DNA from 3 places in the Fervidobacterium nodosum Rt17-B1 genome. Region 3 is predicted to be linked to each of the others. Evidence: predicted binding sites of a transcription regulator. Region 3 holds the regulator's gene; each other region holds the start of a gene.
The links. Region 3 encodes HrcA, which represses chaperone genes, less so after heat shock. Its sites were predicted from a motif close to ATTAGCACTCNNANNNTNNGAGTGCTAAT; they were not measured.
Positions count from the first base shown of each region.

Region 1: the regulator HrcA is predicted to act here: its motif matches at 1,743-1,771, upstream of FNOD_RS01590 (ATP-dependent Clp protease ATP-binding subunit).
Region 2: the regulator HrcA is predicted to act here: its motif matches at 1,465-1,493, upstream of groES (co-chaperone GroES).

Region 1 is NC_009718.1:334,671-337,961, reverse strand. Features, by position in the region: gene FNOD_RS01590 (ATP-dependent Clp protease ATP-binding subunit) at 1-1,685, opposite strand, end outside; gene FNOD_RS01585 (MFS transporter) at 1,904-3,073, shown strand; gene FNOD_RS01580 (MATE family efflux transporter) at 3,138-3,291, shown strand, end outside.
Region 2 is NC_009718.1:1,675,414-1,678,704, forward strand. Features, by position in the region: gene groL (chaperonin GroEL) at 1-1,140, opposite strand, end outside; gene groES (co-chaperone GroES) at 1,162-1,431, opposite strand; gene FNOD_RS08045 (hypothetical protein) at 1,718-2,344, opposite strand; tRNA gene FNOD_RS08050 (tRNA-Ala) at 2,540-2,615, opposite strand; gene FNOD_RS08055 (hypothetical protein) at 2,792-3,291, shown strand, end outside.
Region 3 is NC_009718.1:1,339,172-1,342,462, reverse strand. Features, by position in the region: gene dnaJ (molecular chaperone DnaJ) at 1-395, opposite strand, end outside; gene FNOD_RS06520 (nucleotide exchange factor GrpE) at 448-1,032, opposite strand; gene hrcA (heat-inducible transcriptional repressor HrcA) at 1,068-2,090, opposite strand; gene FNOD_RS06510 (carbohydrate binding domain-containing protein) at 2,534-3,291, shown strand, end outside.

The DNA.
Region 1 (3,291 bases), 940 kb from region 3:
TTTTCAATTTCGTCAAAGAGCACTACACTGTAAGGTCTTCTTCTAACTTGCTCTGTTAATTGACCACCTTCTTCATAACCAACGTATCCCGGAGGTGCACCTATAAGTCTGGCTACTGAATGCTTTTCCATATATTCGCTCATATCGATTCTTATAAGCGCTTTTTCACTACCAAATAGTACATCCGCTAATCTCTTAGCAAGCTCTGTCTTACCAACTCCGGTTGGTCCGAGGAACAAGAACACACCAAGTGGTCTTTTTGGATTTCTAATACCTGCACGGGACATTTTGATTGCATTCGAAACAATCTTCACTGCTTCTTCTTGGTCAACAAACTTTTCATGTATTATCTTTTCAAGGTTCTTTATCTTTTCCTTTTCATCACCCATTATTTTACCGACGGGGATACCCGTCCATCTTTCAATAACACTTGCGATATCTTCTTCAACTATTTCTTTCTTTCCATCAATTTTTGCTCTTGCCGCAGCTTCGTCTACAAGATCAACTGCTTTGTCTGGCAAAAATCTGTCGGTGATATACCTTGCGGACATCTTCGCCGCAAACTCAATTGCCTTATCACTTATAGAGACGTTGTGGAATTCTTCAAATTTGGCCTTCAAACCTTTCAAGATTTCGATGGTTTCTTCTATACTTGGTTCTGGGACAAAGATTACTTGGAATCTTCTTGCTAACGCTTTGTCTTTTTCAATATGTTTCCTGTATTCTTCAACTGTAGTCGCACCGATAACCCTTAACGTTCCACGGGCAAGCTCTGGTTTTAGAATGTTACCTGCATCAAGTGCACCCTCAGCGGCACCAGCACCAACAACTGTGTGTAATTCGTCGATAAAGAGTATAACGTCTGTTCTCTTCTTAAGTACGTCTATAAGTTTTTTTAGTCTTTCCTCGAATTCCCCTCTGAATTTCGTACCAGCAACCAATCTTGCAAGGTCTAATTTAAGTATTGTTTTATTCTTCAAGAATTCTGGCACGTCCTTATTAACAATCCTTTGCGCAAGCCCTTCAACAATCGCTGTTTTACCAACGCCTGGGTCACCTATCAGAACGGGGTTGTTCTTAATCTTGCGTCCAAGTATCTCAATCATCCTGTTGATTTCATTTTCACGGCCAACTACAGGCATGAGTTGTCCGTTTTTTGCCATTTCGGTGAGGTTTTCAGTAAACTTTGCAAGAATGTCGATGTTTTCTTCTTCAGAATAAGTCCTTTGCATTCTTAATTGTTTTATAGCACTGTAAAGCGCATCTTGTGTTACCCCGTATTTACTCAATAACCTATAAGTTGTTGTCTCTGGTACAATAGCCATTGCTAAAAGTAAGTGGTCTGTACCAACCTTTTCATCTCCCATTCTTTTCGCTTCGCGTTTTGCCTCGTTAATAACTTTTGTTGTATCTGGGGTTATGTAAATTTGGTTTGTACCACCGCTGCCAGAATAGTAATAACCACCTTTTGAAGAAATAATCCTTTCAACATCTCTTCTCAACGCATCCGTATCAACATTGAGGAAAGTAAGAATATCTACAGCTGCGGTTTTAGTGTTTTCAAGCATAGTTAACAAAATATGCTCAGGCGCCAACTGGTTTTGTCTGTAACGATTTAAGACGTCGTTAACAGACTGGAGTATCTCTTGAGCATTTTCCGTGAAGTCCTCCATGTTAAATACCATAAAATCATCTCCTTTTTTCTATTTTTTTCTTTTTCCTTTCGTTTTGAATTTTACCATATTATCACTTATATGTCAAGAGTGATATTTTTTAATTTTGTGTTACTTTGAATAAGTTGGTTTTTTGTTTAGTTGTTGAAGTTTTCTGGCCTAATGGTACAATTGAATTAGAATAGTTTGAAATACGAACAAAATAGGTAAAAAAGGAAGATGGTGTATAAATGTCTCAACCTTTGCTTATAACTTTATTCACCTTTATCGATGGACTTGCTCAGGGGATATACGGAACACTATTTAATTTAGTTTTAAGACAAAGCGGAGTTCCAACAAGTATTGTTGGAAAAATAACTTCTAATAGTTTGTGGGGAGCGGCATTTTTTGGATTGGTATTTGGCTTTTTTGCTGATAAGTTCGATAAGAAAAAACTGATAATATTTTCGCAATTGTTAGGTATATTTTTTGGCGTATACCGTGTAATCACCAAATCTTATTTTCAACTGATTATCACTTCGTTCTTTTTTGGTGGGTTCACTTCAGCTACTTCCATAATTTTATCGACTCTCTTAGTTCTTAAAACTGATAGTGACAATAGGGCAAAATTTTTTGGTTTAAATTTCGGAGTTGGAATGTTTACCGGAGTTATAGGAAATGTTTTGGGTGGAGTACTTGGCGATATGTTTCCAGCAAAATGGGTTCTTATCACTGCAAGCCTTTCAAGAATTTTTGCTATAATTCCTTTAAGAAAATTGAGGATTCAAAATGAAGTAAATCTTAAAAATTCCAATGTTATTGACTTTCAAGAATTTATATCTGTATTTTCTCCTAAAAAATCTAAAGTAGTTTTCTACTATATGCTATCAACGATAAGTGTTGGTTTCGGGGCTGGATTGTTCGTTAGTTTTGGAAATGTCATATTTTACGATTTATTCAAAATGAGTGCTTCCGTTATAGGTATAATTTTAGCTTTGGCGCAATTGGCAACAAGCCTTGGGGCAGTGTTTTCTCACAAACTTGGTAAGAGGTTCGGCGATATGAATATACTTATCTTTTCTTACGTAGTTGTACCTATACTTATAGTCTCTTTAAGTTTTGTGAGAGAACCGATAACATTTACAAGTGTCTATATAGTTAGATTCGCAGTTATGAACATGGTTAGTCCTTTGCTAAGCGCACTCGTTTATTCAAATGTTAGGCGTGATAAGATTGCAACTATAAACGGCGCTAATAATTTCGTTAATAATGTATCACGTGCTCTGTCTGCTGAGATGTTTTCACTTCTAACTGCTTTTAAAAATGGTTATACACTTATATTCGTAATAAGTTCCATTTTCTACTTTGCAAACGCTTATGTTATGATAAAGATGTACAAGCATATTAAAAATTCCGTATAATACAGAATTTGGAGGTGCTTTTACGAATTTTGATAAATCGAAATTCCTTGATAATTCCAGACAGTTGTTTAAATTAGCCCTTCCATCGATTGTTGGTAGTGTTATGCAATCGATGTACGATATAGTGGATTTATTTTGGATAGGTAGGCTATCGTCTAAGGCGATAGCCGGTGTTACTTTATTTTCGACAATTTTTTGGATAGTCGAGATACTCAACG
Region 2 (3,291 bases), 340 kb from region 3:
ACCAACCTTAATTACTGCGACACCACCAGCTAATTTTGCCATTCTTTCTTGGAGTGTTTCTTTTTCGTATTCGCTTGTTGTTTGCTCGATTTGTGCTTTGATTTGTGCAACTCTCTTCTTGATTTCTTCTGGCTTGCCTTTTCCGCCGACAATTATTGTTTCGTCTTTCTTAACTCTTACAACGTCTGCTCTACCAAGGTCTTGGAGTGTGAGGTCTTCGAGGTTAATTCCAACTTCTTCGCTTGCTACAATACCACCTGTGAGAATTGCTATATCTTGTAACATTGCTTTTCTTCTGTCACCGAAGCCAGGAGCTTTAACTGCTACGGTGTTAAGTGTTCCCTTGAGTTTGTTGAGAACTAACGTTGTGAGAACTTCACCTTCAACATCTTCTGCGATAATTACAAGTGGTCTTCCTGTTTGAGCTACTTTTTCAAGAATAGGGATGAGCGGTTTAACGTTTGAAAGTTTTCTATCTGTGATGAGTATGAATGGTTCATTGTAAACGACTTCCATCTTTTCTGGGTCTGTTACAAAGTATGGTGAGATGTAACCTCTGTCGAATTGCATACCTTCTGTAAATTCAACGTAAGTATCAATTGTTTTGCTATCTTCGACTGTGATAACTCCATCTTCGCCAACTTTTTCCATTGCTTCTGCGATTAATTTACCAATTTCTTCACTATTTGCACTGATTGATGCGACGTGTGCGATATCCTCTGTGCTTGAAAGTTTCTTTGAAATTTTCTTAATCTCTTCAACAACCTTTGATGTTGCTTTGTCGATACCTTTTTTAATCAATATCGGATTTGCGCCAGCTGCTACCATCTTGAGTCCTTCTTTAATCATCGCTTGAGCAAGAACTGTAGCCGTTGTTGTACCGTCACCAGCAACATCATTAGTCTTGCTTGCAACTTCTTTAACAAGTTGTGCACCAAGATTTGCAAATTTGTCTTCTAATTCAATTTCTTTTGCTATAGAGACACCATCATTTGTAATTGTTGGGCTGCCCCATGATTTTTCAATAACAACATTTCTACCTTTTGGACCCAATGTAATCTTAACTGCATTAGCGACTGCATCTACACCTGCTTCTAATGACCTTCTTGCTTCTTCACTGTATCTTAATAACTTTGCCATATCTCACACCTCCTTGAATTTTTACTCTTCTATTTTTGCTAAAATATCGCTTACATCAATGATGATGTAATCTTCATCATCTATCTTTATTTCCGTGCCAGAGTACTTGTTGTAAATTACCTTATCTCCAACTTTGAGTTGGCAATCCTCAGGAAGTTTACCAACTTCAACAATCTCTGCTTTCATGGGTTTTTCTTTTGCGGCATCTGGAAGGACAATTCCACCTGCTGTCTTTTTTTCTTCAATGATGGGCTTAATAAGTAACCTTTCACCGAGTGGTTTCACTTTCATACTCTTACCCCCTCCTGTCTAAGATTTGGTTTGATTATCACTCTAATATTCCGTTTGTTAATTTTAGTATAACAAAAAAGGGCAGTTTGTGAATTGCCGTTTTGACTGAATATAGCTTAATGTTAAAATCTAAACAGAAATATTTGCACATTTCTTCTTTTTTCTTATTCTTTCTTTGGATAAAATTTTCAGATGTTCATCGTGCAGATAAATTCATGACATTTTGAGAAACTCAACAACATATTTGTACCTTAGTTTCTTAATACTCGATATATGAGTCACATCATCATTCAAATACGTCTTTGATATTTTCATGAAACTCCTCAAAATCTTCAACTTGCTTCTCAACAAAGTCCTTCCACCTTTCAAAATCGCTTACAGCCAACTCTATACGTTTTTTCCAATCAACTAAGTGACTAACAAGCTGTTTCATGTTCGATAACGATTGGACATCAACCTCATTTTGAAGTTTACTGACGGTCAAAAACATCTCTACAACTTTATTGTTTCCAGTTTTTACAAGTTCCATCAACTGAGAAAACTGTTTCTCCCAGGTTTCAAATACACTTACAACTTTTTCAGCTGTTTCTTCAAAATCGTACTCTTCATTATCATCTTCATCGTACTCACCGATTTGGTCTATTGAATTCTGTGCCATATCTATAAATTGATCAACCATGTCGTAGAACTCCTCGAGCCAGTCGTCCATGTTGTCGGCTAAATCAGATACGTAATCAAGCCAGTCTTCTACCTTCTCAGAAACTTCTGAAACCATATCTGAAAGTTCGTCTAAGACCTCATTCAAAGAAGAGAGATAGTTGTTTTTTTGATTAACAACGAAGAGCTTTTTCTCAAGCTCGGTATGTTTGTTAATAATTTCTGAAATACGCTCATTAATAGCTTCAAAATCCATATACGTCCCCCCTTGTAGCTGTTAAATATAGGCTCAAATGAAAGTGTTCAACTGTCTTAAGCAGTACCTGTAAATTTCTTCGCTTTATTATATCACAAATCTAAGAGGTCACATTTAATCTTGCTTCTAATCGACAAATTAATAAACAAAAAGCCCTGAGAAGAATTCAGGGCTTTTTCACGATCTATTGAAATTTGGTGGAGCCGATGGGACTTGAACCCACGACCTCTACCGTGCCATGGTAGCGCTCTCCCACCTGAGCTACGGCCCCACTGGATATACCAATTGTTTGACGCTAATCATTTTACCATATTTATACAAAAAATCAAGATATTTTGTCAATTTTAAGCATGATTAATGAAGCAAATATATTTTTACATAGGATTTTAGATAATATATGTAGAAATAAGATTTGGTGAATTTTATGGATAACTGGAGGTGTCAAGCATGAAGAGAATTCATGCAAGTGGCTTTTTTGGAATATTTATTACCGTTATTTTAATAGTTTCATTAGCCTCTTGTGTTGCAAAAAAACTTGATGATTCTAATAGTCAAAAAATATCTATTTCAATTCCTTCTGTTGCTGTTATTGGAACACCGATAAATATCAATGTGGAGCCAAGAGAACCGGGTATATCGAATATAAAGGTAATTATTAGTAACAACAGTTATAACGAATTGATGTTGTTAAGCGCTTACCCTTATAGCAAAACCTGGTCACCTAAAATGCCAGGTGTGTATACGGTAAAAGCCGAAGGGTATTCTATAACTGAAGGTAAATGGTATACTGCATCCTCGACTTTGACAGTATATGATTTGGTCCCACCTTACTTAAAAGATATAAAGCTTATTCCAGAGGTGCCATATGTTGGTGACGAGGTACTTTTACAACTGAAATTAGATGGTGAAAATCCTTTTGTAGATATCAATGTTAATGGAATTTTGAG
Region 3 (3,291 bases):
CCACGTTTTGGTACCCTTTTACCAGATACTCTTTGCGATGATTGTGTGCGCTGATTGCCAAAGAATATGTTGAAGATATCATCATTGAAGAAATCTTTAAATATATCTTCAAAGCCAAAGCCTCCACCAGAAGATGTGGTGTATTCATAATTGTAAGGTATACCTTCCCCTACGTAACCAAATTTGTCGTACATCGCACGCTTTTGAGGGTCAGAAAGTACCTCGTATGCTTCCTGAATATCCTTAAATTTTTGCTCTGCAATTTTTTTCTTATCGCCAGTGTGTCTATCAGGATGCCACTCTTTAACAAGCTTTTTATACGCAGCTTTTATTTCATCATCACTAGCATTTTTTGAAACACCTAATATTTCATAGTAGTCTTTTTTGACTGGCATAAAAATCACCTCTCAAATTTTCTGAAATTCTAATTCTGGTATTCTACGATTTTTAACTTTTTCTTGGTTTAATTGCTACTTTCACTTTCGCTGGCTTTATAACCTGCCCGTTGTATGTGTAACCTTCTTCAATCGTCTCGATTATTGTATATTCTTCTACATCTTCGCGTTCTTCCCTTTCCACAGCTTCATGTAAGAAAGGATCAAATCTTCCAGAAGTATCTATTGGTTTTAGTCCTTCGTTTTCTAATGTTTTGAAAAACTTTTCGATAATTTTCTGAGTTCCTTTGTAAAATTCTTCCAAATCTTGAGTTTGGTTGTAATAATTAAGCGCCCTCTTGAAATCATCCACAATTGGTATAAGATTTCTGAAAATTCTAAGAGCGGTACTACGTGTATTTTCCTTTAATTGACGTTCAACGTCTAGTTTGTAATTTTCGAAAGATGCTTTTATAAATCTTGCAGCATTTTGAATCTCTTTGAGCTGAGCTTCAAGCTCGGCAACTTTTTCTTTTAGTTGCTTATTCTCATCTTCTATATTTTGTACGCTATTCTCTTCACTGGTATTTTCTTTAATTTCTTTAATTTCATTGTTTTCAGTATTTTGTTGTTTTTTTTCTTCTTTTTCGAATTCCATCTAAATCCCTCCTTTATATTCTTATTCTTGTCTGTTTACACATTTCTTGATACAACTGTGAAGTATTCTGTCAATCTGTTAAGCATGAATTCAAAGCTATCTATTATTTGATCGTACTTTCCATACTTGTCAAATATAACAGCGATACGTCCAATTGGTGTTGATTCTGCGTAAAAATCACCTAAAATTACTGAGAAATCATCTAAAAATCTTAAGCTATGTTCTTTACCTATGTATATATCGCTTTCCAATTCAAAAACGTCTTTGTAAAAATCTTCACTGGAAACATAGCCAAGTATATTTTGCAACTTCTTAAGGTTTATTCTGTCATTAGACAACAAATTATACAGTCCTTCTGAAATGTAATCTTCGTATCTCTCCATAGACAATCTCTCAGTTATTTCCAAAAACCCTTTCCCCATTTCTGAAAAATCGAATTCTTTGAAATTATTTATCTTGGATATTATTTCTTTAATTCTTGTTTTAAACTCATTCAAAGTAAGTCCAGAGATAACCTTGTTAAGTATTTCCTCAACGTGTGCTACATTTTCAATTTCGCCATGTTGAAGTGGTATTGAAGAGCTTAAACCAAGCGAGGTAACTATATTCACTATTGAAAAATTCTTACTAACAGGTGTAATTACAACTCTCTTTACTCTTAGGTTTAGAGGATTTGGTTTTTCTATAATTACCATGCCTTTAGTTGAAGAGCTTAGCAATTTTGCCGCGCCGGTGAGAACTTTTTCCATATCACCTATTGGAAAATTAGCCGCTGTGTCAACATGTGTGCTTTTCGACTTTATTTCATCACGTATTTTTTTCAATTCACTAACGTAAAAACGTAACCCTTTGTCGGTAGGAACTCTTCCAGCGGATGTGTGTGGTTGATAAATGTAACCAGCCCTCATAAGCCTATTCATATCATTTCGTATAGTTGCGCCAGAACGCCCTATAATAGCGCTCTCAAGCACACGTTTAGAACTTACCGGAGTTTTTGTGTTTATGTAATCCTGAACAATGCAGTAAAGTATCTTTTTTTGGCGTTCTGTAATATCCATAAAAGCACCTCCTCAGTGCTTGAATTTTACTTTTTTATTTGTTAGATTTTCGTTGCTTTGAAAATTATCACTTATGTTAGCAAACTTATTATCCATCTGCCAAAATTATACCACAAATGCTCTTTTTGTCAATCTTTTAGAGTAATAACTCTCGATTTTTACAGTTGCTCAAATGCTAGGGGTGTATAAAAAATAAAGATAAATCGAGAATTAAAAACTATAGTTCGCATTTTTTCATTTAATTGTTATTAAATGTTTAATTTTTCAAAGTTTTGTGTGTAACAGGTTACATTAGTATAATACTAAACGTTCGGTGGAAAAACTTTTCTGAATAATTCTAAAATCTTTAACTGTGATAAAAGTTAATTTAACTATTTAGGAATTTGGAGGTGTGAAAATATGAGAAGAGTTGCGGAGTTTTTGCTATTAACAAGTGCTCTTTTTTGATTTCGTCTTTCGTGTTTGGTGGAAATGTTTCAAGTACAAGTGTTGTAAATAACGGAAGGTTTTTAGTTCCCATAACAAACGATCAACAAAAGAATCCATATGATTGGTGGCTTTGGGAAGCTGCAAAGTACGGTGTCAGCAGTGGAAAGGTTGAGAGCTATGGTGTTAAAGATGGTTATGTGCACATAAAACTTGCGGATGTTGGTTCTGATACATGGCACATACAATTCAATCAATGGGTTAATTTAACACCAAAACAGAGCTATTATATTTATTTCAGAGCCAAGGCGGATAAACCAAGAAAAATTAATGTGAAAATACTCCAAACTCATGATCCATGGACGAATTATTTCTCGCAAACGATAGAACTGACACAAGAATGGAAGACTTATGAATTTTACTATACTCATCCTGACAGAGCGGATGAAACTGTAACGTTCGGCTTTGAACTTGGAAGACAAGAAGTAACAACTGTTTATTTCTCAGATGTTGTAATCAAACCAATTGATAAGTCGGAAATTCCACCAGAGTACAGAACTGAAGAAGAACCTGTTGAGACTGTTGAATACGAGTTCGATGAAGAAGAACCGGATAATTTAGTCAACGATGGTGATTTTAGCTACAAAATAGTCAATGACCAAGGAAGTATGCCATCTGAATGGTGGATATGGCAAGCAGGTCAGTATGGTATTAGCTCAGCTAAAGTATCAGAATACGGTGTTAAAGATGGGTATGGGTACATCGTTGTTGGAGA